Regions from separate parts of the Kribbella sp. VKM Ac-2566 genome, predicted to be linked through region 2. Evidence: riboswitches for the same ligand, from Rfam matches in the RefSeq annotation. Region 2 holds a riboswitch; the other holds the start of a gene.
What was found. Region 2 has a riboswitch for ZMP and ZTP ahead of EV647_RS32165 (glycine hydroxymethyltransferase). Riboswitches for the same ligand answer to the same signal wherever they lie in the genome.
Positions count from the first base shown of each region.

Region 1: linked by a shared signal. The riboswitch ahead of EV647_RS35780 (5-aminoimidazole-4-carboxamide ribonucleotide transformylase) and the one ahead of EV647_RS32165 (glycine hydroxymethyltransferase) in region 2 are both predicted to bind ZMP and ZTP.

Region 1 covers NZ_SODT01000014.1:394,519-399,413, forward strand. Annotated here, with positions in the region: gene EV647_RS35765 (exo-alpha-sialidase) at 1-574, shown strand, start outside; gene EV647_RS35770 (ubiquitin-like small modifier protein 1) at 584-865, shown strand; gene EV647_RS35775 (AAA family ATPase) at 930-1,469, shown strand; gene EV647_RS35780 (5-aminoimidazole-4-carboxamide ribonucleotide transformylase) at 1,459-2,337, opposite strand; ZMP/ZTP riboswitch at 2,356-2,450, opposite strand; gene EV647_RS35785 (trans-aconitate 2-methyltransferase) at 2,453-3,172, opposite strand; gene ilvD (dihydroxy-acid dehydratase) at 3,218-4,885, shown strand.
Region 2 covers NZ_SODT01000013.1:300,548-305,442, reverse strand. Annotated here, with positions in the region: gene EV647_RS32175 (YhjD/YihY/BrkB family envelope integrity protein) at 1-407, opposite strand, end outside; gene EV647_RS32170 (acyl-CoA dehydrogenase family protein) at 426-2,051, shown strand; ZMP/ZTP riboswitch at 2,049-2,131, shown strand; gene EV647_RS32165 (glycine hydroxymethyltransferase) at 2,160-3,608, shown strand; gene EV647_RS32160 (DHA2 family efflux MFS transporter permease subunit) at 3,663-4,895, opposite strand, start outside.

The sequences.
Region 1 (4,895 bases), on a different contig from region 2:
CGGCGGGGTGTACCAGACCGCCGACGGCGGGAAGACCTGGTCGCCGCGGAACCAGGGCATCCAGGCGAAGTTCTTCCCGGACCCGTATCCGGAGTTCGGTCAGTGTGTCCACAAGCTGGCCGCGCACCCCGACGTCCCGGAGCGGATGTTCGCCCAGAACCACCACGGCGTGTACCGGTCGGACGACAGCGGCGCGGTCTGGAAGTCGATCGCCGACGGCCTCCCCTCGGACTTCGGGTTCCCGATCGTGGTGCACCCGCACGAGCCCGAGACCGTGTACGTCTTCCCGCTGGTCGCGGACGGGAACCGGATCCCGACCGAGGCGCAGTGCCGGGTCTACCGCTCCCGCGACGCCGGCTCGACCTGGGAGCCGCTGGCCGCCGGGTTGCCGGACGTGTCCTACGCCCCGGTGCTGCGGGACGCGATGACCGTCGACACCGCCGACCCTGCCGGTGTGTACGTCGGCACGCGGGACGGTTGCGTCTACGCGAGCGCCGACGCCGGCGACAGCTGGACCGAGGTCGCGCGCCACCTGCCGGATGTCCTCACCGTGCGAGCAGCGGTGCTGGGATAAGGGGGTCGGATGATCGCGGTCTGCCTACCCACGGTGCTGCGCCCGTTCGCGGGCGGCGCCGAACGCGTGGAGGTCGAGGTGGACGGTTCGCCGACCGTCGCCTCGGTCTTCGCGGCGCTCGAAGCCGACCACCCGGCGCTCCGCCGCCGCCTCACCGACGAGCAAGGCGCGGTCCGCCGGCACGTGAACATCTACCTCGGCAACGACAACATCCGCGACCTCTCGGGGCTCGAGACCAAGCTCACCGACGGCGACGAGCTCCTCATCCTCCCGAGCGTCGCCGGCGGCTGACGTCCCGCGCCGGCGAAAACAAAAGACTGCCGTTCGGCGGCGGGCTTGGTTAGCGTCGGGCGGCATGAGCAACGTCCTCCTGCTGACCGGCCCGTCGGGCTCCGGTAAGACGACCGTGGCCCGGATGGTCGCGACCGGCGCGCCGCAGCCGACGATGCACCTGACGACCGACGAGTTCTACCGCGGCATCCGCACCGGCTTCATCGCGCCGTACCTGCCAGGAGCGCACCGCCAGAACGAGGTGGTCGTCGAGGCGATCGTCGCGACGGTGAGCGTGTACGCGCGCGGTGGGTACGACGTGGTCGTCGACGGCATCATCGGGCCCTGGTTCCTCGCCCCGTTCCGCGAGGCCGCCAAGGCGGGGGAGTGGACGATGTCGTACGTCGTACTGCGTCCAGACCTCGGTACGACGTTGCGGCGCGGGCAAGACCGGCCCCACCCCGAGCTGACGGACGCCGACGCGCTCACCGGTCTGCACGGTGCGTTCGCGGACCTCGGCGCCCTCGAGCCGCACGCGATCGACACCAGTCGGCTCGATGCGGAGCAGACGGCGGCCGAGGTCCGCGGAGCCGTTGCCTCAGGTAACTATCTGCTCAGTGCCTGAACAGGCGGATCCCGGTTTCCGACCACGTGATCCGGGCTGCCGCGCAGGCGGCCGCCACCTCGGGCGAGCGGATCGAACCGCCCGGTTCGGCAATGTGCGAAACGCCGTACCGCTGGGCCTCCACGACGTTGTCGGTGAACGGCAGCGCACCGTCGGAGACCATCGAGACACCGGTGAGCGGATCGGCCGAACGGCGGGCCCACCAGAGTGCGGCCTTCTCACCGGCGAGCCTCGTACAGTCCACCCGCGACTGCTGCCCGGCGCCGATGCCGATGGTCATCCCGTCCTTCACCATCACGACCGTGTTCGACTGGGTGTAGCGGGCGACGATCATCCCCAGCACCACGTCGTCCGGGAGGTCGCGGGGCACCGGCAGCGCATCACGCTCCTGCGTCAGCCGCACTCCGTAGAGCTCACGCACCTCCTCGGCCGGCGGCTCGAACTCCGGGTCGACCTCCAGCACCAGGTAGGTCCCGCGCTTCTTCGCGGCGAGGATTTCCACCACGCCCTCGTCGTACCCGGGGGCGATGATCCCGTCCGACACCACCCGCTTCAGCAGCATGGCCAACTCGAGATCCACCGGATGCGAGACCGCCACGAAGTCGCCGTACGACGACTTCGGATCAGCGTCCCGCGCACGGGTGTACGCGGCCGCCACCGTCTCGCCGAGCGCGGCACCCGCCGGTGACACATGCTTGTACGACGCCGCAGCCGGTACGCCGAACCGCTCAGCAGCCTCCCGCACCAACTGCCATCCGGTCAGCGCATCGAGAACATTGATGTACGACGGCTCACCCGCGACCACCGTGAACGGCGCAGAGTCGAGGCTCGCCGCTTGATGAGGATTCATGCCGTACCGCAAACGCATCAGGACCTCCGATCGGATCGGAGGCGCCCAGGCGGACGACGCCCTGTACGAACACTGTACGAACACACCCGCTCCCCGGTGGTACTCCACCCTCGCCAGTCGCGGTGCGCCCAGCCTACTTCGTCGCGCGCACCACCAGCAGACGTGATGCCTCGGTCAACGGTTCTCCGTGCCAACCGCCTTCGATCACGACGTCCGAGAAGCCCGCCGCGCGCAGATCAGCCGTGATCTCGTCGGCAGAACGGAAGTACAGAACGTTCCGGTAGACCGCGTCGCGCCCGTCCTCGAAGACGTTGTGCGCGTCGAAGGTCACGCGCCCGTTCGCGATCTCGATCAGCTCGAGCCACTCCTTCAGGTGCCCGGCCACCGTGTCCCGTTCGCCGTACGTCGCTTCGCTCGTCCACTGCTCCCACGCCCGTGCCGCCGGATTGCGCGACTCGAAGGCGAGCACGCCACCGGGACGCAGCGCGGCCGCCAGCGCAGCGACCGCGGCTGCGTGCTCCGCGACGTGCATCATCGTGTTGCCGCTGCTGACCGCGAGATCCACATCGCCGGTCGGCTCCACCACCAGGTGGTCGCCGTCGATCCAGGTGACGGCGTCGGCGCCGGGCTGCCGCCGCGCGTACCCGAGCATGGTGGGACTCGGATCGACGCCGATCACCACGCGCCCGGGCGCGACCAGCGAGCGGGTGAGCAGACCGGTTCCACAACCGAAGTCCAGGACCTTCGCAGTGCCCTCGGCCAAAGCGCGGTAATAGTCGTGATCCTCCCCGGCCGGGTTGTCCAGGTCGTAGAGCTCCACCAACTGCTGGTCGCCGTACGGGTCATCGATCACCCACCGCACCTTACTGGGCGGCGACCCAGGAATAGGGTGGGCGGCATGGTCGATGTGAAGCCCCGCAGCCGGACAGTCACCGACGGATTGGAAGCGACCGCCAGCAGAGGCATGCTGCGCGCGGTCGGGATGGGGGACGACGACTGGGTCAAGCCACAGATCGGCGTCGCGTCGAGCTGGAACGAGATCACCCCGTGCAACCTGTCGCTGGACCGGCTCGCCAAGGCGGTCAAGGACGGCGTGCACGCGGCCGCTGGATACCCGCTCGAGTTCGGCACGATCAGCGTGTCCGACGGCATCTCGATGGGCCACGTCGGCATGCACTACTCGCTCGTCAGCCGCGAGATCATCGCGGACTCGGTCGAGACCGTGATGGAGGCCGAGCGGCTGGACGGTTCGGTCCTGCTGGCCGGCTGCGACAAGTCGCTGCCGGGCATGCTGATGGCCGCGGCCCGGCTCGATCTGGCGTCGGTGTTCCTGTACGCCGGTTCGATCATGCCGGGCAAGCTCGGCGACAAGGACGTCACGATCATCGACGCCTTCGAGGCGGTCGGCGCCTGTGTCCGCGGCCTGATCACCCAGGACGAGGTCGACGCGGTCGAGCGCGCGATCTGCCCCGGCGAAGGTGCCTGCGGCGGCATGTACACCGCCAACACCATGGCGGCGTCCGCCGAAGCCCTCGGCATGTCGCTCCCGGGCTCGGCCGCCCCGCCCGCGGTGGACCGCCGCCGCGACGGGTACGCCCGCAGGTCCGGCGAGGCCGTCGTCGGGCTGCTGCGGAAAGGCATCACGGCCCGCCAGATCCTCACCAAGGAAGCGTTCGAGAACGCGATCGCCGTGGTGATGGCACTCGGCGGCTCGACGAACGCCGTACTCCATCTCCTCGCGATCGCCCGTGAGGCCGAGGTCGATCTGAGCCTGGACGACTTCAACCGGATCGGCGACCGGGTCCCGCATCTCGGTGATCTCAAGCCGTTCGGCCGCTATGTGATGACCGACGTCGACCGCGTCGGCGGCATCCCGGTGATCATGCGCGCGCTGCTCGACGCCGGCCTGCTGCACGGCGACTGCCTGACGGTGACCGGCAAGACGATGGCCGAGAACCTCGCCGACATCGCGCCACCCGATGTCGACGGCACCATCATCCGCGCGCTGGACAAGCCGATCCACGGCACCGGCGGCATCACGATCCTGCACGGCTCGCTCGCGCCCGAGGGCGCGGTGGTGAAGAGCGCCGGCTTCGACTCGGACGTCTTCGAAGGTACGGCGCGGGTGTTCGACGGCGAGCGTGGTGCGATGGACGCGGTCGGCTCGCTGAATCCCGGCGACGTGGTGGTGATCCGGTACGAAGGCCCGAAGGGCGGCCCCGGCATGCGCGAGATGCTCGCGGTCACCGGCGCGATCAAGGGTGCGGGCCTCGGCAAGGACGTCCTGCTGCTCACCGACGGCCGTTTCTCCGGCGGTACGACGGGACTCTGCGTGGGGCACGTGGCGCCGGAAGCCGTCGACGGCGGCCCGATCGCCTTCGTCCGGGACGGCGACCGGATCACCCTCGACGTCAAGAACCGCACCCTCGAACTCCACGTCGACCCCGAGGAACTCGAACGCCGCCGCGTGGGCTGGACCCCGAAGACCCCGGCCATCACCAAGGGCGTCCTCGGCAAGTACACCCGCCTGGTCCGCTCCGCCTCCGAAGGCGCTGTCTGCATCTAGGGACGGTCGT
Region 2 (4,895 bases):
AGCGCGCGGCTGCCGGACCACAGCGCCAGCACGAAACCGATCGAGATGACGTCCGGGCGGCCGCCGTTCAGCACCTGGTCCAGCGTCGGGGCGATGACGTTCTTGATCGAGTCGTCGGTCAGCGCCCGCGCGGCCAGGTCGACGATCTGCTGCTTGATGTCGTTGATCGTCTCGACCTCGAACCACTTGCTCGCGATGTAACCGAGCGAGCCGGCCAGCCCGAAGATCAGCGGCGGCAGCGAGAGGATCGCGAAGAACGCCCCCTCGGCCGCGAGTCCGGTGACCCGGTAGCGCAGACAGACCCCGATCGTCTGGGTGAGCAGCTTCCAGGTCGTCGCGGGGACCTTGCGGACCCATGCCAATGAGAGGGAGCTCCCACCAGTGGGTCCTGCCCCAGAACGTGCCATACCGCTTACCGTACTGACATGGCGGACCCATTCGCGGTAACGAATCAGGCTCCCCCACTGCGGGGCGTGAACTTCTTCACCCGGGACGCGGCGCTCTGTGACGCTCTGCGTCCGTACGCCGACCTCACCGGGGATCTCACAGCCGATCCCGATCTGCTCCGGATCGGCGAGCTCGCGGGATCCGAGGAGGCGCTGTCTCACGCTCTCCCGGCGAACCAGAACGCGCCGGTGCTGCGCACCCACGACCGCTACGGGAACCGGATCGACGAGGTCGAGTTCCACCCGTCGTGGCACTGGCTGATGGAGCAGGCCGTCGGATTCGGGCTGCAAGCGGCGCCGTGGACGAGCGAGCGCCCTTCACCGCACCTGACCCGCGCGGCCGGGTTCTACCTGTGGTCGCAGGTCGAGCCTGGCCACGGCTGCCCGATCTCGATGACGTACGCCGCCGTGCCCGCGCTCAAGGCGGACGCGCAACTCGCGAAGGAGTGGGTCCCGCAGCTCGCCTCCACGCAGTACGACGTACGCCGGCTGCCGGCCGCGTCGAAGAACGGCGTCCTGGCCGGGATGGGGATGACCGAGAAGCAGGGCGGTTCCGACGTACGGGCGAACCTCACGACGGCGACGCCCGCCGGCGACGTGTACCAGCTGAACGGGCACAAGTGGTTCTGCTCGGCCCCGCAGGTGGACGTTTTCCTGGTCCTCGCGCAGGCGCCGGACGGGCTGAGCTGCTTCGTCGTACCGCGGGTCCTTGCCGACGGCAACCGGAACCCGTTCGCCCTGCAGCGGCTGAAGGACAAGCTCGGCAACCGCTCGAACGCCTCCAGCGAGGTCGAGTTCCACGGCACGATCGGGTACCGCCTCGGGGACGAGGGCGCCGGCGTACGGACCATCATCGAGATGGTCGCGGCGACCCGGCTGGACTGCGTGCTCGGCTCGGCCGCGCTCCAGCGGCGCGCACTCGTCGAGGCGAGCTGGCACACGCAGCACCGGTCGGCCTTCGGCGGCCTGCTCGCCGACAAGCCCGCGATGCAGAACGTGCTCGCCGATCTCGCGCTGGAGAGCGAGGCAGCCACCGCGCTCGCCATGCGCCTGGCTGCCGCAGTGGATTCCTCAGACCCGAAGGAAGCAGCATTCCGGCGGATCGGGCTGCCGCTCGCGAAGTTCTGGGTGTGCAAGCGGACGCCGTTCATGGTCGCGGAGGCGCTGGAGTGCCTCGGCGGCAACGGGTACGTCGAGGAGTCCGGGCTGCCGCTGCTCTACCGGGAGTCGCCGCTGAACTCGATCTGGGAAGGATCGGGCAACGTCAACGCGCTCGACGTACTGCGTGCGCTCCGCCGGCCGGAGTCGCTCGAGGCGTGGCTGCTCGAGGTCGGCTCGGTGCAGGGTGCCGATGCGCGGCTCGATGCGGCGGTCAAGGACGTACTGCAAGCGCTTGCTGACATCGAGAACGCCGAGGCCGGTGCTCGCAGACTGGCCGCGCGAATGGCCCTGTGTCTCCAGGCTTCGTTGCTGATCCGGCACTCGACGCCGGAGGTCGCGGACGCGTTCGTGGTGTCCCGGCTGGCCAACGACTGGGGCGGTGTGTTCGGGACGCTGCCACGGACCACACCGTTCGCTGGCATTGTCGAACGCACGATAGGGTGAGCGAGTCGCGACTGGCGCGCTGAAGGTGGAGAACCACCGGGGAGCGAAACCCGTCGGCACCGTGCGCCTGGGTGCCTTCGACCCACTGCAACCGCAGGAGAGACAACGATGACTCAGTCCTTCGACGCCGCCGCCGCGTCGGCCGCGTACAACAACGCGCTGCAGGTGATCGCCGCGGTGGAACCCACCATCGCCGACGCGATCAAGGCCGAACTCGCCGACCAGCGGTCCTCGCTGAAGCTGATCGCGAGCGAGAACTACGCCTCCCCCGCCACCCTGCTCACGATGGGCAACTGGCTGTCGGACAAGTACGCCGAGGGCACCATCGGGCACCGCTTCTACGCCGGCTGCCAGAACGTCGACACCGTCGAGCAGGCGGCCGCGGACCACGCCAAGGCCCTGTTCAACGCGCCCCACGCCTACGTCCAGCCGCACTCCGGTATCGACGCGAACCTGGTCGCGTTCTGGGCGATCCTGGCGCAGCGGATCGAGTCCCCGGCACTGGCCGAGGCGGGCGCGAAGCACGTCAACGACCTGACCGACGAGGACTGGACCAAGCTCCGCAAGGCGCTCGGGGACCAGAAGATGCTCGGCATGTCACTGGACGCCGGTGGTCACCTGACGCACGGCTTCCGGCCGAACATCTCCGGGAAGATGTTCAACCAGCACTCCTACGGCACCGACCCGGAGACCGGCCTGCTCGACTACGACCTCGTTGCCGAGCAGGCGCGCGAGTTCAAGCCGCTGATCCTGATCGCCGGCTACTCGGCGTACCCGCGCAAGATCAACTTCGCCAGGATGCGTGAGATCGCCGACGAGGTCGGCGCCACCCTGATGGTCGACATGGCGCACTTCGCCGGCCTGGTCGCGGGCAAGGTCTTCACCGGCGACTTCGACCCGGTCCCGCACGCGCACGTCACCACGACCACGACCCACAAGTCGCTGCGCGGCCCGCGCGGCGGCATGGTGCTCTGCCAGCCGGAGTACGCCGACGCCGTCGACCGCGGGTGCCCGATGGTGCTGGGCGGTCCGCTCAGCCAGACGATGGCCGCGAAGGCAGTCGCACTCGCCGAGGCGCGGCAGCCGTCGTTCCAGGAGTACGCGCAGGCCGTCGCCGACAACGCGGTCACGCTGGCCGAGGGCCTGATGAAGCGTGGCGTGAAGCTGGTGACGGACGGCACCGAGAACCATCTGGTGCTGCTGGACGTCTCGTCGTACGGCATCACCGGCCGGCAGGCCGAGTCGGCGCTGCTCGACGCGGGCATCGTCACGAACCGGAACGCCGTACCGCGGGACCCGAACGGCGCCTGGTACACGTCGGGTGTCCGGATCGGTACGCCGGCACTCACCACGCGCGGCTTCGGCGGCGACGAGTTCGACCTGGTCGCGGAGCTGATCGTCGACGTCCTGTCCTCGACCACGCCGACCACGACCGCGGCGGGCGCCCCGTCCAAGGCGAAGTACGTGCTGGCCGATGGTGTCGCCGACAAGACCAAGGCCGCTTCGGCCGAGATGCTCGACAAGTTCCCGCTGTACCCGGGTCTCGAGCTCAGCTGACGCACGTCGCGGCGCCCGCTCCTCGTGTCGGGGAGCGGGCGCTGCTTCGTCTGGTCAGGCGTCCTGCTTTACTCCCATCAGGGCATCCTGCGAGGGCTTCTCGGCTCTCGCGGGCATCAGGACCGCGGCGAGGATCGCGCCGGCGGCGGCGATGCAGGCCGAGACCCACATCGTGGTGTTGAGACTGTTGACGAACGCGTCCCGGACATTGTCCAGCAGTTCCGGCGAACCAGCCTTCTCGGCGACCGCGAGCCCGCTGGCCAGGCTCTTCTCCACCGCGTCGGCTGCCTGCGCGGGCAACCCGGCGGTGTCGACGTTGCTCCGGTAGACCGAGTTCAGCACGGTGCCGAGTACGGCGACGCCGACCGTCCCGCCGACCTGTCGAAACGCTTGCAACAGGCCCGATCCGGTCCCCGCCCGCTCCGGGTCGAGCACGCCGAGCGCCGCGTTCATTGCCTGCGGCATCGAGCATCCGAGGCCGAAGCCGACGACCGCGAACCAGATCGCGGTGTACCCGTACCCGGTCCCGAGCTCGGTGAAGGCACCGAGCACGAACCCGGCCGCCATCACCACGAACCCGGACATCACCACCAGCCGCGTGCCGGCCTTCGCCTCGACCGGCTCGGCCAGCTTCGCGCCGACCGTCATACCGCCGATGAACGGCAGCAACTTGAGACCGGTGTGCAGCGCGTCCGATCCGTTGATGCCCTGGAAGTACTGCGGCATCGTGAACAGCAACCCGAAGATCGCGAACACCGATACCGTCAGCAGTACGGCGCCACCGGTGAACACCCGCTCGCTGAACAGCCGCAGCTCGATCAACGGTTCGCTGGTGCGCCGCTGCCACAGCAGGAACCCGGCGATCAGTACGACGGCGAGCCCGAGGAACACGATCGTCACGGTGTCGCCCCAGGACGCCTCGCCTGCTTTGGTCACGCCGTACACGAGGGCCGCGAGACCGGCGCTCGACAGGATCATGCCGAGCCAGTCGATCGCCGGGCGGCTCGCGCTCCGGCTCTCCGGGACGAGCAGCGTGACTGCTAGCGCTGCCAGGAAGGCGATCGGGATGTTGATCACGAAGATCCACTGCCAGCCGGCGTGGTCGAGTAGCAGACCGCCGACGATCGGGCCGAGCGGCATACCGATGCTGTTGGCAACGACGAAGAACCCGATCGCCTTCTTCCGCTCCTCCGCGGTGCGGAACAGCACGGTGATCAGCGAGAGCGCGACCGGGACGATCATGGCCGCGCCGATGCCGAGGAACGCGCGGGCGGCGATCAGCTGGCC